DNA from 3 places in the Arthrobacter sp. G.S.26 genome. Region 1 is predicted to be linked to each of the others. Evidence: predicted binding sites of a transcription regulator. Region 1 holds the regulator's gene; each other region holds the start of a gene.

Evidence for each region. The regulator LexA, encoded in region 1, represses DNA repair genes until DNA is damaged. The targets are predictions, from matches to a motif close to TCGAACANNTGTTCGA.
Region 2: a site for LexA is predicted at 4,341-4,356, ahead of ACRB8A_RS10345 (DUF6504 family protein). Genes of this name have one in related genera too.
Region 3: a site for LexA is predicted at 2,984-2,999, ahead of ACRB8A_RS18740 (shikimate dehydrogenase). Genes of this name have one in related genera too.

What each region holds. Positions count from the first base shown of each region.
Region 1 is NZ_CP193752.1:1,526,025-1,533,266, reverse strand. It holds gene ACRB8A_RS06995 (SseB family protein) at 1-574, opposite strand, end outside; gene priA (bifunctional 1-(5-phosphoribosyl)-5-((5-phosphoribosylamino)methylideneamino)imidazole-4-carboxamide isomerase/phosphoribosylanthranilate isomerase PriA) at 594-1,340, opposite strand; gene ACRB8A_RS06985 (hypothetical protein) at 1,381-1,539, opposite strand; gene hisH (imidazole glycerol phosphate synthase subunit HisH) at 1,540-2,313, opposite strand; gene hisB (imidazoleglycerol-phosphate dehydratase HisB) at 2,310-2,936, opposite strand; gene ACRB8A_RS06970 (histidinol-phosphate transaminase) at 2,997-4,115, opposite strand; gene ACRB8A_RS06965 (LysM peptidoglycan-binding domain-containing protein) at 4,258-4,683, opposite strand; gene lexA (transcriptional repressor LexA) at 5,007-5,741, shown strand; gene ACRB8A_RS06955 (ATP-dependent DNA helicase) at 5,851-7,242, opposite strand, start outside.
Region 2 is NZ_CP193752.1:2,279,768-2,287,009, forward strand. It holds gene thrS (threonine--tRNA ligase) at 1-355, opposite strand, end outside; gene ACRB8A_RS10340 (DNA polymerase III subunit alpha) at 472-3,957, opposite strand; gene ACRB8A_RS10345 (DUF6504 family protein) at 3,954-4,310, opposite strand; gene ACRB8A_RS10350 (hypothetical protein) at 4,436-4,825, shown strand; gene ACRB8A_RS10355 (chorismate mutase) at 4,952-5,272, opposite strand; gene ACRB8A_RS10360 (hypothetical protein) at 5,465-6,616, shown strand; gene ACRB8A_RS10365 (ABC transporter ATP-binding protein) at 6,619-7,242, shown strand, end outside.
Region 3 is NZ_CP193752.1:4,081,594-4,088,835, forward strand. It holds gene pcaH (protocatechuate 3,4-dioxygenase subunit beta) at 1-82, opposite strand, end outside; gene ACRB8A_RS18735 (bifunctional sugar phosphate isomerase/epimerase/4-hydroxyphenylpyruvate dioxygenase family protein) at 136-2,007, opposite strand; gene ACRB8A_RS18740 (shikimate dehydrogenase) at 2,007-2,888, opposite strand; gene ACRB8A_RS18745 (IclR family transcriptional regulator) at 3,023-3,763, opposite strand; gene ACRB8A_RS18750 (MFS transporter) at 4,094-5,413, shown strand; gene ACRB8A_RS18755 (ABC transporter substrate-binding protein) at 5,591-7,147, shown strand; gene ACRB8A_RS18760 (ABC transporter permease) at 7,166-7,242, shown strand, end outside.

The sequences.
Region 1 (7,242 bases):
GCTGCTGGGCCAGCGCCCACAGGCCCGGTCTGCGGACCACAAAGGTGACCCCGGACCCTGGGTCAAGCACCATAAGCTCGGCGCCCTCTGCCACCGCGGACAGCGCGGCCCTGGCGGCGTAGACGGCCACCGGCCGGGCGTCCGGGTGCCAGGCCGAAAGGGCCCCGGCTGATGTGAAGGCCGGCATGGCCGTCCGTCCGTCCGCGGCCTTGAGGGTGACCAATGCCATGTCGGCCTGCTTGTCGGCGTGCAGCCCCGAGTCCGTTTCGGCTTCCTCGGCCAGCTGCGCAACGATCGGGATAAACACCCTGGCCGTGGCCAGCGAAGCCACGACCCCGGCTTCGTCGCCGGTGCCGGACCGGAGTGCCGCGACGGCGGCGAGGTAACCGGCGTCGGCAGCGCCGTCGTCGTCGTCGAAATTGTGGATCCGGGCGTCATCGCCGGCCAGGCTGCGGCCTGCCCAGGGCTGTCCGGCAGAGTCTGAGGCGCCGCCGGCCCCGGCCAACGCGGCGGCGATATGCCCGGGCAGGTGCCGGGGCGCGGGGCTGTCCGGACCGGACTCTCGGCTTGTCATGCGGTTTCCCTGTTGCGCCTCAGCGGCGGCCGGCAACGTCGAGGGCTTCGGGCAGGGTGAAGGCGCCGGCGTACAGGGCCTTGCCCACAATGGCACCTTCGACGCCCAGCGGAACCAGCGAACGGAGGACCTTGAGGTCCTCGAGGCTGGAGATGCCTCCCGAGGCGACCACGGGCTTGCCGGTCTTCTCCACCATCCGGCGGAGGAGCTCCACGTTGGGGCCCTGCAGGGTGCCGTCCTTGGTGACGTCCGTGACCACGTAGCGTGCGCAGCCGGCGTCCTCAAGGCGTGCCAGGACGTCCCAGAGGTCCCCGCCTTCCTTGGTCCAGCCGCGGCCTGCCAGTGTAGTGCCGCGGACGTCGAGGCCCACGGCGATCCGGTCGCCGAAGCGGTCGATTGCCCGGCGGGTCCAGTCCGGGTTCTCCAGCGCGGCGGTGCCCAGGTTCACGCGCGCGACGCCCAAGTCAAGGGCAGCTTCGAGGCTTTCGTCGTCGCGCAGCCCGCCGGACAGTTCCACTTTGATGTCCAGCCGGCCCACCACTTCGCGGAGCAGTTCCGCGTTGGACCCCCGGCCGAAGGCTGCGTCGAGGTCCACCAGGTGCACCCACTCGGCACCCTGGTCCTGCCAGTTCAGCGCAGCTTCCAGCGGGGTGCCGTAGCTGGTTTCGCTGCCGGCCTCGCCCTGGACCAGCCGGACGGCCTGTCCATTAACAACGTCGACGGCGGGCAGAAGTTCCAGGACCGGCAGGTCGTTTGCGGTGGTCATCAGTTTCCTCAGGGTTGGGTGACGGAGTACGCGGGCCCGGTCACGAGCCAGGCAGGGTCAGGAGATACGCGGCCACCAGCGACATCGCGGCCAGGACGTAGAACGAGACCTGGGTCCAGAGCGGTTTGGCCTGCTGGCGGAAGGACAGTGCGCCGCCCACCAGGAGACCGGCCAGGCCCATCAGGACAATGGACCACATTCAGGAATCGCCGCCGGCCGCGGGCTGGGCAGCGGTTTCGGCTGGGGTGGCATCGCTGGTTGCGGGGCGGCGCAGGGCGTCCACCCAGTTGCGCAGCAGCCGGGCTCCGGCGTCCCCGGACTTTTCCGGGTGGAACTGGGTGGCGCACAGCGGCCCGTTCTCCACCGCGGCAATGAACGGAGCGCCGTGCTCGGACCAGGTCACCAGGGGCGCCGCCATACGCGGCTGGATGATGTCGAAGTTCCATTCCTGCACCCCGTAGGAGTGCACAAAGTAGAAGCGTTCGTTTTCGACGCCGGCAAACAGTTTGGAGCCGGCCGGGGACTTCACGGTGTTCCACCCCATGTGGGGCACCACCTCGGCGGGCAGCAGTTCCACCTTGCCGGGCCATTCGCCGATGCCTTCAGCTTCGGTGCCGTGCTCCACACCGGCTTCAAAAAGCACCTGGAGTCCTACGCAGATGCCCAGGACCGGGCGTCCGCCGGCCACCCTGCGGCCGATCAGGCGGATCCCGTCCACGGCTTTGAGCTCGCGCATCACCGTTTCAAAGGCGCCGACGCCGGGCACCACCAGGCCGTCCGCGTTCAGCACGTCCCCGGGCTTGGCGCTCAGGATGACTTCGGCTCCGGCACGCTCAAGGGCGCGGACGGCGGAGCGTACGTTCCCGGAGCCGTAGTCAAGCACGGTGACGGTGGGTTTGCCCTGGGGCGACTCGAGCCGCTGGGCTGCCGAGGGGTCGATGATCGCGCCGTCCTTGAGGATCCGGCCCGTCACAGGGCGCCCTTGGTGGACGGGATGCCTTCAACGCGCGGGTCGGGTTCCACGGCCGTGCGCAGGGCCCGGGCGAACGCCTTGAACTGTGCCTCCACGATGTGGTGCGGATCGCGGCCGGCCATGACGTTCATGTGCAGGCAGATGCCGGCGTGCAAGGTGATGGCTTCGAAAACGTGGCGGGTCAGGGACCCGGTGAAGTGCCCGCCGATCAGGTGGTACTCCTGGCCTGCGGGCTCGCCGCCGTGCACCAGGTAGGGCCGGCCCGAGACATCAACAACGGCGTGGGCAAGGGCCTCGTCCAGCGGGACGGTGGCTTCGCCGAAGCGCCGGATCCCGGCCTTGGTGCCCAGGGCGGTGCGGAGGACTTCCCCGAAGGTGATGGCGACGTCTTCGACGGTGTGGTGGACGTCGATGTGGGTGTCACCGGTGGCCTTGACGGTCATGTCGATCAGCGAGTGCTTGCACAGGGCTGTGAGCATGTGGTCGTAGAACGGCACCGAGGTGTCGATGTCCGATACACCGGTGCCGTCAAGGTTGATCTCCACGAGCACTGACGATTCACTGGTGGCACGCTCCATGCGTGCGGTCCGGGACTCGGCTGCGTTCGATCCGGTGGAACTCATGGTCAAGGGTCCTTTGAGGGAAGTGGGGTGGTGGGACGGCGTGCGCCCCGTTGGTCAAGTCTAGGCGCGAAGCCCGGGCGTCCCGGCAAGGATGCTTTCCAGGGCGGACAGGAACGCCGTTGTCTCCTTCTCCGTGCCTGCAGTGACGCGCAGGTGTCCGGGGATCCCGACGTCCCTGATCAGCACGCCGGCGTCCAGGAGTTCCTGCCAGACCTGGTGCGGGTCCGTGAGGCCGCCGAAAAACACGTAGTTCGAGTCGGACGCCGCGGGCTTGAGGCCCAGCAGCTCCAGCCCGGCCACGATGCGGTCGCGCTGGACCATGATGTCCTGCACGTCCGCCATCAGGGCCTCGCGGTGCTCAAGTGCGGCAAGGGCAGAGGCTTGCGTGATGGCTGACAGGTGGTACGGCAGCCTGACCAGGCGGAGGGCGTCGGTGACTTCCGGGGCCGCCGCCATGTAGCCGAGCCGGGCGCCGGCCAGGGCGAAGGCCTTGCTCATGGTGCGGGTGACGATCAGGCGTTCCCGGCCGGGCAGGAGGGTGAGGGCGCTGGGTGTGCCCTCGTGGGCAAACTCGTGATACGCCTCGTCGACGATGACGATGGTCTGGCTGTCGGCGCCGGCTTCGTAGACAGCCTCAACCACGTCCAGGCCCAGCCCGGTTCCCGTGGGGTTGTTCGGTGAGCAGAGGAAAACGATGTTGGGCTGCAGCTCGCGCACCTGGCGGGCAGCCGATTCGGCACTGAGGCCGTACCCTTCGGCGCGTACCCCTGCGATGTATTCGGTATCCGTGCCACTGGCCAGGAGCGGGTACATGGAATACGTGGGAGGAAACCCCAGGGCGGTCCGGCCGGGGCCGCCAAACGCCTGCAGGATCTGCTGGAGGACCTCGTTGGAGCCATTGGCGGCCCAGAGGTTGGCCTCGTCCAGGCCGTGCCCCAGGTATTCCGCCAGGGCCTTCCGCAGATCGGTGAATTCGCGGTCCGGGTAGCGGTTGAGCCCGGCAGCGGCCTCGGTGACTGCTGCGCTGATGGCGGCACGGACGTCCGCCGGGACGCCATGGGTGTTCTCGTTGACGTTGAGCAGGATGGGAACATCCAGCTGGGGGGCCCCGTAGGGGGTCAGCCCACGGAGGTTGCTGCGGAGGGGAAGCCGGTTCAAACGCTCTAGCTGGTCATTCACCTGAACAGTTTAGTGGCCCTGCCCGGCCCCGGAAAATGTGACGGTCCGGGACTGCCATCCTGCGGGTGGGGTGTCCTTGTTTCCAGGCGTTGGTGCTGGTCCGAACGTGGGGACGAACAGCCCGCACACGCGTTCGAACAGGCTAGTACGTAGGGACGAAGAGCTGCTGGCCGGGGAGGACTGCTCCGCCGGTGAGGTTGTTGAGCTGCACGATGTCCGCAATGACGTCCCGCGCGTCCCGGTCCGGAGCCACATAGCCGGCAATGGCCCACAGTGAGTCGCCCGGCTGGACTGTCACCGACACCGAGGGTGTGGGGGCGAGATCCGCAACGGAGTCGGACGCTTTGGCCGGCGAGGTGAAGAAGCCGGCCAGGGAGAGCAGGACCGCTGCCAGCAGCATCAGCGGGATGCCCACCAGGACAATCCGGCCGCGCCGGGTGAGGCGGAGCGGCGGCAGGGCCTTTGAAGCCTTGGAGCGGGAAACCCCTGCACGCGGAACCTGGTGGATGGAAGCTGCGGGGTGTGCCACCACGGGAAGTGAAACCTGGGTGAGTGATGTAGCTGACATGAACTGAGCCCTCCTGGACCGTACTGTGCTGCCCGGTTGTCCTTCCCAGCAGCCACGCCCCGGCGTATCCGGTATCTTCTTCGAACGGGGCAAGCAAGGAATAGAACACATATTCGAACTTTGCTTCTTCAGTTTTAGCATCTATCAACGAACAATGTCGAGACTCGCTAGAACAAATGTTTGAAAAAGCCTTGTGGCTGGCCTAGCTTTGAACCAACGAACAACCACCTCTGAAGTTGATCACCAGGGTCTGACAATGAGGACGGGACCAACCGGCCCGGGGGCACGGACAGCCCGGTGGCAACCGAAAGGCATTGGCGAATATGGCAGCAGCAGCCGCCGGAAGCAGGGCAACCCCGCAACCGAAGAGGACCGCCAAGGGCCTGACCCCCCGGCAGAAGAAAATCCTCGAGACCATCCAGCGGTCCGTCAATGACAACGGCTACCCGCCGTCCATGCGTGAAATCGGCGACACCGTAGGGCTCGCCAGCCTCTCCAGCGTGACGCACCAGCTCTCGCAGCTGGAAAAGCTCGGCTACCTTCGCCGCGATCCCAAGCGGCCCCGCGCCATGGAAGTCCTGATGCCCCTCACGCTGGACGGCGGCGCAGCCAAAGCGGAGTCACGCCCGGCCAACGGCGCCTCTGCGGGCGGCGCAACCGTCACGGTCCTGCCCACCGCGCTGGATACGGCCATGGTGCCACTGGTGGGCCGTATTGCCGCCGGCGGCCCCATCCTGGCGGACCAGGTGGTGGAGGACGTGATGCCCCTCCCCCGCCAGCTGGTGGGCCAGGGCGAACTTTTTATGCTCAAGGTGGCCGGCGATTCCATGGTGGACGCCGCCATTTGCGATGGTGACTGGGTGGTGGTGCGCCGCCAGGCGGACGCCGTGAACGGCGACATCGTCGCCGCCCTCCTCGATGACGAGGCAACGGTCAAGACGTTCCGCCAGCGTGACGGCCACACCTGGCTGCTCCCGCAAAACACCCAGTACGAGCCCATTCTTGGTGACCACGCCACCATCATGGGCAAAGTGGTCTCGGTGCTGCGGTCCCTCTGACTGTCGCCAAACTCCTGTTCCCCCGAACTGCCGGTACGGCCGGTGGGCTGGCAGCGTCGCTGCCTGCCCACCGGCCGTACTTGTCTCCGCGTCCGGCCAGGGTCTGCAGCTAGGCGTTTTCCCGGGCCAGCCGCTCCAGGGCGGCCACAGCAGTCTTGGGATCCGTTGTGGCCCAGAACGGGGGCAGCGCCCCGCGCAGGAAGCCCGCATAACGTTCGGTGGCCAGGCGGGAGTCCAGGACTGCCACCACGCCTTTGTCCCCGGTGGACCTGATCAGCCGGCCGGCGCCCTGGGCGAGCCGGATGGCCGCGTGGGTGGCCGAGACGGACATAAAGCCGTTCCCGCCGGCCTGCGCCACGGCGCGGGAGCGGGCGGTCATCAGCGGATCGTCCGGGCGCGGGAACGGGATCCGGTCAATCACCACCAGCCGGCATGAACCGCCCGGCACGTCCACGCCCTGCCACAGCGACATGGTGCCGAAGAGGCAGGTGTCGGGCTCGTCAGCAAACTGTTTCACCAACGCGGTCATGGTGGAATCGCCCTGGCACAGGACTGTCTGTTCCAGTTTGGGCCGCAGCGCCTCCGCCGCTTCCTCTGCCGCGCGGCGGGACGAAAACAGGCACAAGGCTCCCCCGCCGGAGGCCGTAATGAGGGTTTCGAGTTCAGCCAGCGATTCCGGGGAGACCCCGCGCCCGGGCTTGGGCAGGTGCCCTGCCACGTACAGGATGCCTTGCCGCGGGTAGTCGAAGGGCGAGCCGACGTCGATGCCCGTCCAGGTGGGGGCACCTTCCCCCACCAGGCCCAGCCCACCGGCTGCGGGTTCAAACGCCGAGCCAATGGCAAGGGTGGCGGAGGTAAGGACCACGGTGTGGCCGGCAAACAGGCCTTCACGCAGGCGGCCCGCCACTGACAACGGGGCAATGTTCACCAGGACCGGGGCGGTCTCGTCTGGCGGCGAATAGCCCTGGCCGGGATCGAAGGTGCTGGCGCGGGAGAACCACACCACTTCGCGGTTGTCGCGGGCTGTCAGGAGCCGCTCACACAGTTCCAGGATGAGCATCAGCCGGGACCGCGCCAGCTGCCGCCCGCCGTCGGCCGCAGCGCTTCCGTCGGCCTTGGAATCGGACAGCGCCGCCCGGCACGCTTCACGGAGCTGGTCCACACAGTCGAGTTGTTCGTCATTGAGCCCGTTGGGCAGCAGGCCGTTGGGGACACCGTCCAGCGCCAACTCCAGGTTCCCGGCGGCGGCGTTGAGCGCATCCACGGTGATGGCCGTGTGCTTCCGGGCTCCGGAGGCGGCGGCGTGGATCATGGCAACGGACAGCTGGCCGGATACCGCGCCCGTCACCCGGTCCTGGAGTTCGTGGGCCTCGTCCACCACCACCACGTCATACTCGGGCAGCACGGCAAGGCCCTCGAACGCACTGACGGCCAGCATGGCGTGGTTGGTCACCACCAGGTCCGCCTCGGCGGCATCCTGGCGGGCCAGCTCGCTGAAGCA
Region 2 (7,242 bases), 750 kb from region 1:
GGGTCTTGAGGTCCTCGGGGGTGAAGGGCTCGGCCACGTCGAAGTCGAAATAGAAACCGTCCGTGATGTACGGGCCGATGCCCAGCTTGGCGTCGGGGCGCAGCTGCTGGACGGCCTGGGCCATCACGTGGGCGGTGGAGTGGCGGAGCACGTCCAGGCCGTCGGGGGAGTCGATGGTGACGGCTTCGATGCTGGCACCGTTGGGGAGTTCCTGGTCCAGGTCCTTCAGGACGCCGTCGACACGGGCAACAACCACCTCGCGGCGTTCAAAAAAGAGCTCCGCACCGGTTGTCCCGGTAGTCACCTTGGTCTCTTCGCCATCGACGATGAGGGTGATCTGCTGGGCATCTGACACGGGTGTCTCCTATTCAAAGTTGTAGGCTTCATAGCTTGTGGCATACGGGGACCACAGCCAGCCACCGTCAATGCTATCGGTTCCGCGGGGGGCCACCAACGCGGCACACTCGGGCATCAGCCGCTGAATCCAGTGATGGCCAGCGTGCGGCTGATGCCGTCCAGGGGATGTTCCACGTCAGTGCCGGGCCTGTTGGGGTCCGGGAAGGGCAACGATTCCGGCTGCCCCAGGTCCCAGGCCATGCTGGCGCTCAGGCTGATTCCGCGGGGGCCCGTGCGCCGGGTGGTGCCTCGGATCAGCAGCAGCCGGGTGCCAAAAAGGAACAGCCCGGCGTTTTCCTGCGCCTCGTGGAAAAACACCGAATCGATGCAGCCGGTGCCGTCGTCGATGCTGATGAACACCACCCGCTTGCCGCCGCGCATCGGCGGGGTCTGGGTGGCGATCCGCACGCCCGCAACCAGGACCTCCGTGCCGTTACGCAGCGACAGCAGCTTGTCTGCTGTGGTCACGCCCAGCCTGTCCAGCATGGGCCGGTGGCTGTCCATCAGGTGGCTGCTGACGTCCATGGCCATCAGGTCGAGTTCTGCCCGGACGTTTTCCACCAGGGTGGGTGCAGGCAGGCCGGGTTTGATGTTCTGCAGTTCCACGTCCCCCAAGGGCAACGCAAGCTGTCCTTCCAGGACTTCGATGCCCTTCCGGGTTCCTTTGCCCTGCATCTGCTGCAGGTGGTGCACCAGGTCGGCCCGGTTGGCTGTTCCGCCGGCTTCTCGGTGCAGGAAATCGAACGCGCCAAGCTGCGCCAGCCGTTTGATGGTGGGTTTGCTGACCCGGGACCGGGCCCTCAGGTCGGCGAGGGAGTCAAAGGGCTGCCCCGCCACGATCCTTTTAAGTTCGGTGGCTGACAACCCGTAGATCCCGTTCAGGCTCAGTCGGATGCCCAGTTTCCCGGCGTCCTTTCCGGCGTCGACCCGCTCCACCCGGTATTGGGCACCGCTGCGGTTGATGTCCAAAGGCAGGATGGGAATGCCAAGGCGCCGGGCTTCCGCCACCAGCAGCCGCTTGGGATACATCCCGGGATCGTGCTCCCACAACCCTGCCAGGAAGGCCTCCGGGTGGTGGGCTTTCAGCCAGGCGGACTGGTAGGTGGGCACGGCGAAGGCCGCCCCGTGGGCCTTACAGAAGCCAAAGCTGCCGAAGGCCTTCAGCGTTCCCCAGACCTTGTCCACCACCTCCGGGGTGTAGTTGCGTTCCCTGGCCGCTTTGCGGAAGAAGGCCTCCACCAGGGGTTCTTTAGCTTCGTTACCCAGGGCACGGCGGAATTCGTCGGCTTTCGCCAACCCGCAATGGGTCATGACGTTAAAGGTCTTCAGGATCTGTTCGTGGAACACGGTGACCCCATGCGTTTCGGCGAGCACGGGTTTCAGGTCCGGATGGGGGTACACCTCCGGGGCGAACCCGTGCCGGTGCTCCAGGAACGGCCGCACCATGTCCGACTTCATGGGACCTGGCCGGAACAGTGAAATGTCGATGATGAGGTCGTTGAATTCCCGGGGCGCCATTTTGCCGATCAGCTCACGCTGGCCCGGCGATTCGATCTGGAAGCATCCCAGCGTATGGGTGCTCCTGATCAGCTCGAAGGTGGCCTCATCGTCCAGGGGAACGGCGTTCAGGTCGATGGCGCCGTCAGCGGCGATGTAGTCGGGTCCAGCCCCGTCCGGGCCTACCGGGTGGCTGCCGGCAGCCACCACCTGGGTTTTGGAGGGGTGGATGCGGATGATTTCCCGGACAGCGAAAGCCATGGCGCTTTGCATCCGGACCCCCAGGACATCAAGTTTGAGCATGCCCATGGGGTCCATGTCGTGCTTGTCGAACTGGCTCATGGGAAGGCCCAGCCCACTGGGTTGGACAGGGGTGCGGTCCAGCAGGGTGGCATCCCCCAGGATCACTCCGCAGGGGTGCATGGAGATGTGCCGCGGCAGCCGGTCCAGGCGTTCCGTCAGGTCAACCAGGAGGTCCAGCTGCTGGTTTCCGTCCGTGTCCCGCTGTTCAACCCGGCCTGCGAACTGGCGCAGTTCGGGCTTTTCCTGCAGCGCTTCCCGGAACTTCCTTGCGGAGAAACGCCACAGCTGTTTGGCGATTTCGCCTACTTCGCCGTCGTCCATGCCCAGCGCCATGCCGGCATCCCGGACGGCACCCCTGGCCCGGTATCCGTTCTGCATGCTCATGAGGGTGACCCGTTCCGAGCCGAACCGTTTGAAGATCCGGTGGTAGACGTTGTGCCGCTCAGCGCTTTCGACGTCGATGTCAATGTCCGGGAGGGTGGCGCGGTCCCGGGACAGGAAGCGTTCAAAGATGAGATCGTGCTGAAGCGGGTTCACCTGGCTCACATCGATCAGGTAGTTGACCAGGCTCGAGGCCCCGGACCCGCGCGCAGCGGCCCGGACCCCCATGTCCTGGATCATCCGGGAAACCTCCGCCACGGTGAGGAAATAGGCGGAGAAGCCGAGGTTGCTGATGATGACCAGCTCGTGCTCCAGCCGGGTTTTCATCTCGGCCTCCTGGCTGCCGGCAATGCCGGGGAACCGTCGGGTAATTCCGGCCTCGCAGCGTTGGACCAGTTCGGTATGCGGGTGCTGGCTGATGCCAAGGACCGAGGCCTCAGGGACCACCGGCTGCTTCCATCCCATGTCCGTGTGCGGATCCATCCGGCACCGATCGGCGAGCGCCTCGGTTTGTGCCATCAGCTGTGTGAGGTCCGCTGTCCCGAAGCCCGCGGCGGCAATGACTTCCTTGCCCAGGCGGAGCATCTGCTCCCCCGTTTTGAGCCAACCCTGGCCTGTGGGTTGCAGGATGGGTTCAGCCGCCAGCTCGGGGAGGGATTTGAGGGTCCGGGCAGAGTCCAGCACATCAGCGGTGGGTGCACCGTCAGCGCCGCAGTAACGCACCGCGTTGGTCAGGATGGCCGGGACGTGGTGTTCCTCCGCGAGCCTGAGCATCCGCACGGCATGTGCTGTGCTGAGGGGCATGCCCGGGGTGCTGAGCTGGGTGACAATCTCGGTAACCACAGTTCCGGCCGGCATGGCATCGAGCCAGGCTTTGAAGAGTGTGCGGGGCCGGAGGTACCGCCTGCCGCCCATGGCCCGTCCCACATCCGAGTCGGGACCGATCAGTACAGTCAGGACGGGTTTGAGGGTCAAAGGGTCCAGGGTGCGTGAAGCCAGTTCCGCCCGGGTGACGGCGACAGGAACCGCTCCCCCGGCTTTTCCGGACGTGCGGGCATGGGCGTCCGAGACCAGCCGGCACAGGGCCCGGTACCCGGCGCCGTTATTGTGGCCCCGGGCCAGGACCACCACCCGTCCCGCCACCTGGGTGCGGTGGTCGCCTTCGTCATCAAAGACGGCGAGGTCCACCCCCACGATGGCATCCAGGCCTTCAGCCATGCATGCCCTGAGGTGCTTGATGGTTCCGTAGAGCCCGTCCCGGTCGGTGCAGGCGAGCGCGGTGGCCCCGTCAGCCTTGGCAGCCTGTGCCAGTTCCTCCGGCCATGACACCCCGTAGTGGGCACTGAAGGCGGTGGAAACGTGTAAATGCGTAAAGCTCATGCTGTTTTGGGACCCGAGGTGTCGTTGAGGCGCAGGGCATCGTGGATACGGAGGAGCCGCCATCGGCCACTGGCGGCGTGCCGGGTGAGGTCGAGGGTGAGCGGTTCCATTGGAACAGGAGTGCTTTTCCCGGCGGGCGGGACGGGAACCACCTGGATCCGCCAGATTTCGTGATCCACCATCCCCGGCCCGCTGCCCAACGGGACGCGGCTTTCCTCAGCCCACCACTGGCGGCGTTCATACCAGCGGACTGATTCGGCGCAGACGGAATAGGAGCGTCCGGACCACAGGACGCTTTCCGGCTGGCCGTCCGCCGAGCAGGCTACGTCCACGGATTCGCTGAACAAGCCCATGGTGCCTCCTGACCCGCAGATTGGATTTATTCGAATATGTGTTCGAATAATCCAATCCTACGCTCCCCCATGGCCAAAACATAGGCAGGGTGGACGGACCGGGCGGCAGGGAGCAGGATGGTGCCATGAGCACCCATGACGCACTCCTCAAGCAGGTCAGCATCGAAGCCCAGGACGCCACTTTGGTGGCCACTTTCGAGGTGGAGGGCAATATCCCGGGTTCCGGCGCCTATGTGGTGGGGCTGGTGGCGGCCAGTCCTGACTACTCTTCCCAGCGGCGGCTGGGCATTGAATTCATGAACGGCGAACCCATCGCGTTCTACTCGTTCAGCCATGAGCAGGGCACTGAGGAGAACTACGACCTGGCCGGGGTGTCCCATTCAGGCAGCAGCATTACCGGCAACTTCCCCATGGCTGCGGTCCACGGCCTGGGCAAAGGCCATGTGATGTCCGCCTTCAGCGACGCTGACGGGCGCGAATTCCAATCGGGGGTTCCGGTCCGGGAGGCACTCTGATATATGCCGCAGTCCACCCCGTTGCGCTATCACTTATGGTCCCCAAAAGCCGATTTGGGGACCATAAGTGATAGGACAACGCAGGGGGTGGGGCAGGCAGGTGAAGCGGGCAGCTGACCGGAAGGGTCAGCTGCTTTCCTTGTGGACACGCATTTCGAGTTCGATGAACCCGGAAATCATGGCGCGGTACGTGGACTCAACGATGTCCGGATCGATGTCCTTGCGTTCCGCTGCGGTACGGACGTGTTCGATGATCCGTTCAACGCGGCCCGGCGCGCGGACCTCCGCGTCATCACCCTTCAGCGTTCCGGCGATGCGGATCAGCCGTTCGCGGCGGGCGATGAGGGTGACAATCTGGTCATCCACTTCGTCTACGGCAATCCGGACGGCAGCGAGCTGTTCCTTGTCGGCGAGGGCATCCCGGTCGTTTCCTTGAATTGTTGCCATGCTCCGAGGGTACCCAAGCATGCCCTCGGGAGTCGACTTCCCCCACGGATCAGGCGCAGCCGGGTAACGCCGCACGTATGACAAAACCCCCACCCCACCAGCAGGTATATTCTCCGTATGCATCTCCACGACGCAATCCCGTGGAGGTAAAAATATTGGGGGGAAGCAATGAGAATATTCCGGCGTGTCATCATGCCCATCGCCTGGCTGGTGGTTTTTGCAGTCATTGCCGTGGCATTGGTGAAGATCGCATTCGTGGACGGGCTCAGGGCCGAACCTGCCCTCGCCGGTCCTGCCGCCACCATCGCCACACCGGTGTTCCAGGCAAGCCGCACCACCGTCACAAACCGGGTGGAAGTCGAAGCAACGGTCCAGAGCGACGCCGCGGCCGATGTCCGCAACACGGTCGCAGGCACCGTCAACCACGTGTTCCTCGAACCCGGCGCACCCGTACGCAACGGCGACCCGCTGTTCCAGGTGCGCAGCGAGGTGCAGCCGGAGGCAGGCACTGCGCCGGCAGCCGCCGCACCGGCCGGGGGAAACGCGGAGCAGGACTCTGCACCGGCGATGCCGGCCGCCGCGAAGCCCACGTACACCTACACCAACGTGCTGGCTGCTTCCACCGGGGTGCTGAAGACCCTTACCGTCATCATCGACCAGCAGGTCAGTGTGGGCGAGGTTGCGGGCACTGTGGATCCGGGCACTTTCACCGTCAGCGGCACCGTAGACGCTGCCCAGCAGTACCGGCTGCTGGCCAAACCAGGTTCAGCGGAGATCAGCGTGATTGGCGGTCCCGCCCCCTTCAGCTGCGCCGACCCTGTCCTGACCAGCATCGCCGCTGCGTCCGAGGGGTCCGGCTCCGGTGGCACCGCAGGGGTTGCCCGCTCCGTTGCCGCAGCCATCATGCCGGTGCCGGGTAACGGGGCGCCCGCGGCCGGGGGTGCCGCCACCGGCCGGCTGAGCTGCCCTGTTCCTGCGGACATCACCGTTTTCGCCGGGCTCGGCGCCACCATGACGGTCACAGCCGGCGAATCCGTGAACGTCATCGCCGTCCCGTTGACGGCCGTCCGGGGAACTGTCGCTGATGGCATCGTCTGGATGGCCGCCCCGGCCCCCGAAGGTGCGGCAAACGGTGCTGCCGACGCAACTTCAACCGGCGCCGACGCCGCAGCACCGCCCGCAGCCGAACCGGAACAACGCACAGTAAAGCTGGGGCTCAACGACGGCGCAATGGTGGAGGTGGTCTCCGGTCTGGCCGAAGGCGACGCCATCCTGGAGTTCGTCCCCGGCGCACCCGGCCAGCCCGACGCCGGCATTCCCGGCGCTTACCCCATGGGCGGCTGAGCGTGGCTGAAGAACTGATTGACCTGGCCGGCGTCACCCGTTCGGTGTTGCTTCCGGACGATCAGGAGCTGCACATCCTCCGTGGGATCAACCTGAGCATCTGCAGCGGTGACCACACGGCCATCATCGGCCGCTCCGGCTGCGGAAAATCAACGCTGCTGAACCTGCTGGGGTTGCTGGACCTGCCTACTGCCGGTGAGCTGACGTTTATGGGCGTCCCGGCCCGGCAACTCAGCGGCAATGCCCGGGCCAGGCTGCGCGGCAGCTCCGTTGGCTTTGTGTTCCAGCAATTCAATCTCCTTCCCGGCCGAAGTGCCCTGGAGAACGTGGTCACCCCGCTGATGTACGCCACGGGCCGGGATTTCTGGAAACGCAGGGAACTGGCCATGGACATGCTGGACCGGGTGGGCCTGTCCCACCGCGCCGGCACCCATCCCGCCCTTTTGTCCGGCGGTGAGCAGCAGCGCGTGGCGATTGCCCGGGCGCTGGTCCGGCGGCCGCGGCTGATCCTCGCCGACGAACCGACGGGGGCGCTCGACGTCGATACCGGCCAGGCGGTCATGGCGCTCCTTGACACCGTGGCGACGGAGTCGGGTGCGGCTTTGGTGACCATCACCCACGACGTT
Region 3 (7,242 bases), 1.6 Mb from region 1:
CGGCGCGGTCCGCCATGGTGTGTCCTGCCTTGGGTTCGGCAGCCGGGACAAGTTCGTCCGTTTCGGTGGTGGTGTGCGGCACGGCTGGCTCCTTTCTGGGTTGCGGATGGGGTGGTACGGGATGGGTGGGGACGGTCAGCTGCGGTGCAGGTGGTCGTACTGGACGGCATGCCGGACCGGGGCGTTGGGCGCCCCGTAACCGTCGTAGCCGCCGCGCCGTTCCACCATTTCGAAGAAGACGCTGCCAACGGTGGCCGTGTAGAAGTGCAGGAATTCGCCGTCGGCGTCCCGGTCGTAGAGCAGGTTCAGGTCCTGGAGGGTGGCCAGGAAGTCCGGGTCCAGGCCGAACCGGGCGTCGAGGTCCTCGTAATAGTTGGCCGGGATCTGCAGGAATTCCAGCCCCCTGCCGCGGGCGGCACGGGCGGTGCCCACCAGGTCGTCCACCGCGAAGGCGATGTGTTCCTGGTACGTGGTCCGGGCCCCGCCGCCTTCCTGCTGGATGAGGGGGGCCAGGTTCAGGACCAGGCGCACTGACCGGTCGGCGCTGAGCATGACCTGCGAGCGGACCAGTCCGGTGGGGCTGGGCACCTCGGCGAAGGGCTGCGGCTGCAGGGCCAGGGCGCTGGTATAGAAGAGGACAGCTTCATCGAAGTGCTGCCAGGGCTGGGCGAGGTTGATGTGGTCGATCACGGCCGTGCTGCCGCCGGCCGGAACGTCCAGGCCTTCGCCGAATTCGCTGGTCCAGGCCGCTGTGCGGTCCGCACTGCCCTGGCAAAGGAACACCTCGGTGGAATCCGGCGCGGCGAAGCCCTGGAAGACCTCCTCGTTGGCCTGGCTCTTGCGGGGGACCGCGGGGGCCTTAAGCTGCTGGGCGCGGGCGGCGGCAATGACGGGGGAATCGACGTCGAACCCCAGGGCAGCAATGGCCGGTGCACTGCCTGCGGCCAGGTCCGGGGCTGCCTCGTTGATGACAACCCGCGCGGCACCCATGCTCCAGAGCTGCACGTCCTTGGTCCGGTGCCGGCCGTCGAAGCCGAAGCCCAACTGGCCCAGGACCGTCTCCAGTCCTGTGGTGTCAGCGGCGCGGACCTCGGCAAAGTTCCAGCCGGCGGGTTCGGCCACCTGCGGAAGGGTTGCCAGTTCCATGGGATAACGACGCCGGGGCACAGCCGGGGTGCCGGCATTGGCATCGAGCCACTTGGCGCCCTGCTCCTCGAGCCAGATGAGCGAGCGCATGCCGTCAACGGCGGTGCGTTCCACATCCGACTGGCGGAAGACGTCGTTGAAGATCTCCAGCGATACCGGGCCGGTGTACCCGGCACGGACCACGTGGCCCATGAACTTGGCCAGTTCGAACTGGCCTTCGCCCGGGAAGACCCGGTAGTGCCGGCTCCAGGACAGCACGTCCATGGCCAGCTTCGGGGCGTCGGCCACCTGGACAAAGAAGATTTTGGCAGGGTCCAGCACCTCGATCGGGGCCGTGTCCCAGTTGCGGGACAGGATATGGAAGGAGTCCAGGCAGGTGCCCAGGTTGGGGTGGTCCACTGCCGTGACCAGCCGGTGCGCGTGTTCGTAGTCGCTGACGAACTTTCCCCAGGCCAGCGCCTCATACGCCACTTTGACGCCGTGGTCGCCGGCGAGCGCGGCCAGTTGGCCCAGCTGCTCCACCCGCAGGTCGTCGCTGTCGATGCTCGCCGTGGCCACGTTGGAGCAGACCAGGATGGTGTCCATGCCAAGCCGGGACATCAGCCTGAATTTAGCGCCCGCCCGGCGCAGGTTGGCGGCCAGCAGGTCCCCGGGGACACTGTCGAAGTCGCGGAACGGCTGATACAGGTCAAGGGTCAGGCCCAGGTCTGCGGCCATTTTCCGGATGTCCTCCGGCGGCAGCGGCGAGGTGACCAGGTCCTGCTCGAAGATTTCGATGCCGTCGAAGCCCGCGATGGCGCAGGCCTGCATCTTTTCCTTCAGGGTGCCGGAGAGGCACACGGTGGCAATTCCGGTGCGCATCAGGCAGCCACCTCCTCGGCGGCGACGAGCTGCAGGAAATGGCTGCGCATCCGGTCCGCGTCCGGTTCCAGGCCCGTGAAGATGCGGAAGGCGTCAGCCGCCTGGCCCACAGCCATCCGGCCGCCGTCCAGCACGGTGCAGCCCTTGGCGCGGGCGTCCCGGACCAGCTCGGTGTCGATGGGCCGGTAGACGATGTCCGCCACCCAGTGCCGGGATTCCACCAATTCCAGGTCCAGCGGTGCGCCGGGGTGGGCCGCCATGCCCACGGGCGTGCAGTGCACCAGCCCGTCGGCGGCAGGCATCAGCTGCGGCAGCTCCGCCGTCGTCCGGCCCGTGATGGTGCTGTCCGGGAAAAAGCCGGCCAGTTCCGCGGCGCGCTGGGCCGCGCGTTCCGGGTCGACGTCCACGAGGTCCAGGGTGCGGACGCCGGCGCTGAGCAGGGCGTATGCGACGGCGGAACCGGCACCGCCGGCGCCCAGCTGGACCACGTGTTCCAGGGCAGCGCCGGGGAGGCCCGCGGCCAGGGCGGCGGCGAAGCCGGACCAGTCGGTGTTGTGTCCCACGAACCGACCGTCACGGATGACTACGGTGTTGACAGCGCCCAGGCGACGGGCATCGGGTGAGATCTCGTCCAGGTGCGCCAGGACCAGCTGCTTGCAGGGGTGGGTGATGTTCAGGCCGTTGAAGCCGAGGCTGCGGGCGCTCCGGAGCAGGCTGCCCACTGCTTCGCCGGCCAGGCCGAGTTCCAGGAGGTCGATGGGCCGGTAGAGGTAGCGGAGGCCCAGCAGACCGGCCTCGTGTTCGTGCATGGGCGGGGTGAGGGATGGCGTAACGCCATCGCCGACCAGTCCCACCAGGTAGGACTCGGTTCGAGAACTCATCCGTGCAGCTCCTTTGGTAACGGCACCCGGTGCGCGGGCCGCTCAGCGGCCGGGACAGGGGGTGTAGGGATGACAGTACAGCATTTGTTCATTAGTCGCACTACTGTTCGAGATGCGAACTTCTAGGCCGGGGGTCAGCGTTGCGGAAGCCGGTCCGCGAGCTCCGCCGCGGCTTCCAGCAGCACCGGCAGGTGCGCCTCGAGCCCTTCGACGGTGAGCCTGAAAACGGGAGCTGCGGTGGCAAGGGATGCGAAGGCGTATCCCTGGGCGTTCAGCACTGGCACGGCCAGTGCCCGCATGCCGGCCTCGTTTTCCTCGTCCATCACGGCGTAGCCCCGGCGCCGGACCGCCTCGATCTCCGCCCGGAACGCGTCCCGGTCCACGATGGTCCGGTCCGTCAGCCGCTCCAGGGGAAGCTCTGCCAGCAGGTGCTCCCGTTCAGCATCCTCGGCAAATGCCACCAGCACCTTGCCGACGGCGGTCGCGGACAGGGAGCCCAGGTGGCCGGGGTCACTGGTGACCCGGAACGTCTGCGGGCCATCCACTTTGTTGACAGTGAGGTGGTGAATGCCGTCGCGGACGCTGAGGATGGTGGCTTCAGCCGTCCGGCCCGTCACCCGGCGCAGGATGGGCAGGGCGGTCCCGGCAAAGCCGTGGTGGTTGGATACCCGCTGCCCCAGCTGGAAGACCCGCAGGCCCAAGTGGTAGCGGCGGCCATCCGGCTCATAATCCACAAAGCCATCGCGGGTCAGTGACCCCAGGAGCCGGTAGGTGGTGCTGAAGGGAAGTCCGGCCCGGCGCGAGATGTCCGCAGCACTGGCCCCGCGGGGCTCATCGCCCAGCAGGACCAGGAGCCCCAGGGCCTTGCCCACCATGTCCGTGCCGCCCGGAACCCGGGCGCCGGCGGCCCCGGGGGGCTGGCTATCAGTGTCATCGCCGGCCAGCGGCTGGGCAGTTGTGGTTTGGTTCACACTCATAGGTCGATGTTGCCACAATGTGAGAGCTATTTCCAGAGTGTGATTATTTTTCTTGACAGGTAACGCAGCTCACAGCCATCATTGCTGTATCGCACCAGTAGCTCCCACCATGCGGCTACCACCTCCGGGATTTTCGGATTCCGGCCAGCACCTCGACGCGCCCGCACCAAGGCAGCGGCAAAATGCTTTTCACTTTTCCCCGACACTGTCGTCACACAAAGGAACGCCATGAGCCAGACACGCCCGTCCGCCGGAGAGGACACTGCCACCGCGCAGGGGACGCCCAAGAAGGCGGCCCTCGCCAGCTTCCTGGGCAGCGCCGTCGAATATTATGACTTCTTCATCTTCGGCTCGGCCGCCGCCCTGATCTTCCCCACCGTCTTTTTCCCGAGCGCGGACGCCAACGCCGCCATTATGTCGTTTGCCACCTTCGGCTTTGCCTACGTGGCCCGGCCCGTGGGCGCCGTCATCCTGGGCCACTTCGGGGACCGGGTGGGACGGCAGAAGGTCCTGATGTTCACCCTGGTCCTGATGGGGGCCTCGACGTTTGTGATCGGCTGCCTGCCGGACTTCAATACCGTGGGCTGGTGGGCGCCGGCACTGCTGGTGCTGGCCCGCCTCTGCCAGGGCCTGTCGGCCGCCGGCGAGCAGGCCGGAGCCTCGTCCATGACCCTGGAACACGCCCCGGACAACCGCAGGTCCTTCTTCACGTCCTGGACCCTCACCGGCACCCAGGGCGGCCAGATCCTGGCGGCACTCGTCTTTATCCCCGTCCTTGCACTCCCGGATGAGATCAAATTCGGCATCGGCTGGCGGATCCCGTTCTGGCTCAGCGCCATTGTGGTGCTGGTGGCCTTCTTCATCCGCCGCACCCTGCACGAACCGCCGGCCTTCGCCGAGGCGCAGAAGACGGCCCAGATCTCGAAGCTCCCGGTGGCCGACCTGCTCAGGGGCCACTGGCGCGATGTGCTCCGCGTGGTGTGCTGCGCGTTCATCGCAGCCGTCTCCACCGTGTTCGGCACCCTGGCCATCAGCTACGCCAAGACCGTTGCCGGCGTTGACGGCACCACCACGCTTTGGCTGGTGGTGGGCGCCAACTTCGTGGCCCTGGGAACGCAGCCCCTGTTCGGCCTGCTGGCGGACCGGATCGGCCGCAAGCCCGTCTTTATCTACGGTGCAGTGGCCAGCGCCATCCTCACCCCGGTGTTCCTGCTCAGCCTCGAATCCGGAAGCGTCCCGCTGATGTTCCTCGCCGCCATCGGCTTCTTCTCCTTCGGATACGCGGCCTCCAACGCCGTCTGGCCCTCCTTCTACGCCGAAATGTTCAGCACCAAGGTCCGGTTCTCCGGCCTGGCCATCGGCACGCAGCTGGGCTTCCTGATGGCTGGCTTCGCTCCGGCGATAGTGGCGGCCATGGGCGGCATCAAGCCCGGCGGCTGGGTCCAGATCAGCATCTTCACCGCCGTGATCTGCGGTATCGCAGCGATTTCGGCCCTCACCGCAAAGGAGTCCTTCCGGACCCCCACCCGGCAGCTCGGCCTGAAATAGCCGTCCCACCGAACCGCCGCGGCTGCCCGTGGAGCCACCCTTGCATGGGGCGGATCCGCGGGCAGCGCCGGTTAGCGGGCCAGGACATGGATTCCCTAAAAGACAACAGGTGAGGCTAACCTAAGAAGTCTCCACTTTTTGCCGGGCCCCGCCGGCGTCACAGCAAGGCGGTTCCCCGTGCGCTCCTTCCCCCGTCCCCGCGTCCTCGTGGCCGCACTGGCCACCCTGGCCCTGGCCGGCTGCGGCTTCAGCGGCTCGCAACCGGGGCCGGACCAAGGCACGGCAACAGCAGACCCGGACCAGCGGATCGTTGTGGACAACTTCCGCGCCCCGGTGGCCAACTGGGCCCTGGAATCGGACGCCGCCTACATCCTGTCCCTGTCCGGCTGCCTTGAGACCCTGGCCAGGTACGACCAGGCGGAAGGCAAAGTGGTGCCGTCACTGGCCACCGAGTGGAAGCAGACCTCCCCGCTGGACTGGGACTTCACCATCCGGGAGGGCGTCTCCTTCCAGGACGGCACGGAGCTCAGCGCCGAGTCGATTGTGGCGGCACTGAACCACGTCCTGGACGCCAAGGTCCCCGCCCGCGCCTTCAACCGGACCATGATCAGCAGCGTCAGCGTTGTTGACGCCGGCACAGTCCGCGTCAGCACGCCAGCCGAAAACCCGCTGGTCCCGTACCGCCTGGCCAGCGTCAACACCGGCATCCTGGCTCCGGCCGCCTACAAGGAAACCGAGGTGGACCCGTTCGGCCACTGCACCGGACCGTTCACCCCAGTCTCCGAGAAGGCCAAGCAGTCGCTGACCCTGGACCGCAACGAGAACTACTGGGGCGGGGACGTCCAGCTCGCCGGCGCCGAAATCCGGTTCATCACCAATGGCGCCACACGGGCGGCCCAAGTGCAGACCGGCGAAGCCGACATCTCCCTGTCCATCCCGGTCGCCAGCCTCGCCACCCTGAAGGGCGCTGCGGGCGTCACCGTGCTCGGCGCCGATTCGCCACGGACCGCCACCCTCTACATGAACAACGGGCGCGCCCCGCTGGACAACGTGGACGTCCGCAAGGCAATCCGGGATTCCCTGGACCTGGACGCCTTGGCCGCCAGCGTCTACGAAGGCGCAGCATTGCCAGCCACCGGGCCGTTCGCCCCCTCCGAACCCTGGGCAGGCGAACGCCGGGAGCAGCAGAAACAGGACATCGAGTCAGCCAGGAAGCTGCTGGCCGGCGCCGGCTACACGGCAGACCGGCCGCTGGAGATCATCGCCATTGTGGAGCGCGCAGAATTCGCCGACGTCGCCGCGGTCATCCAGGAGAACCTGAAGAACATCGGCATCCCGCTCTCCATCCAGGCCAAAGAATACGCCTCGGCCGAACCGGACGTACTGGCCGGCAACTACGACATGCTGCTCAGCCAGCGGAACCGGCTGATCGACATCGCCGATCCCATCGGCTTCCTGACCGCCGACTACACCTGCAAGGGCACCTACAACCTGAGCCGCTTCTGCGACGCCGAGTACGACAGGATCATCGCGGACGCTGCCACAACCGTGGACACCACCGAACGGTACAAGCTGTACGCGGAAGCCGGCCGGATCCTCCAGGACAAGGCGGTGAACGCCTGGCTGGTCAACGAACAGGCCACCGACGCCGTCCGCACCAACGTCCTCTCCTACGTCCAGGACCCGCTGTCCCGCTATGTTCTGACGGCGAAGACGGCCAAGTCCGCCTCCTAGTCCTCCGGAACCGACCGTATGCTGCAGTTCATCACCAAACGAACGGCCACCTTGCTGGCCGCCGTTGCCGTGTCCTCCTTTGCGGTGTTCCTCAT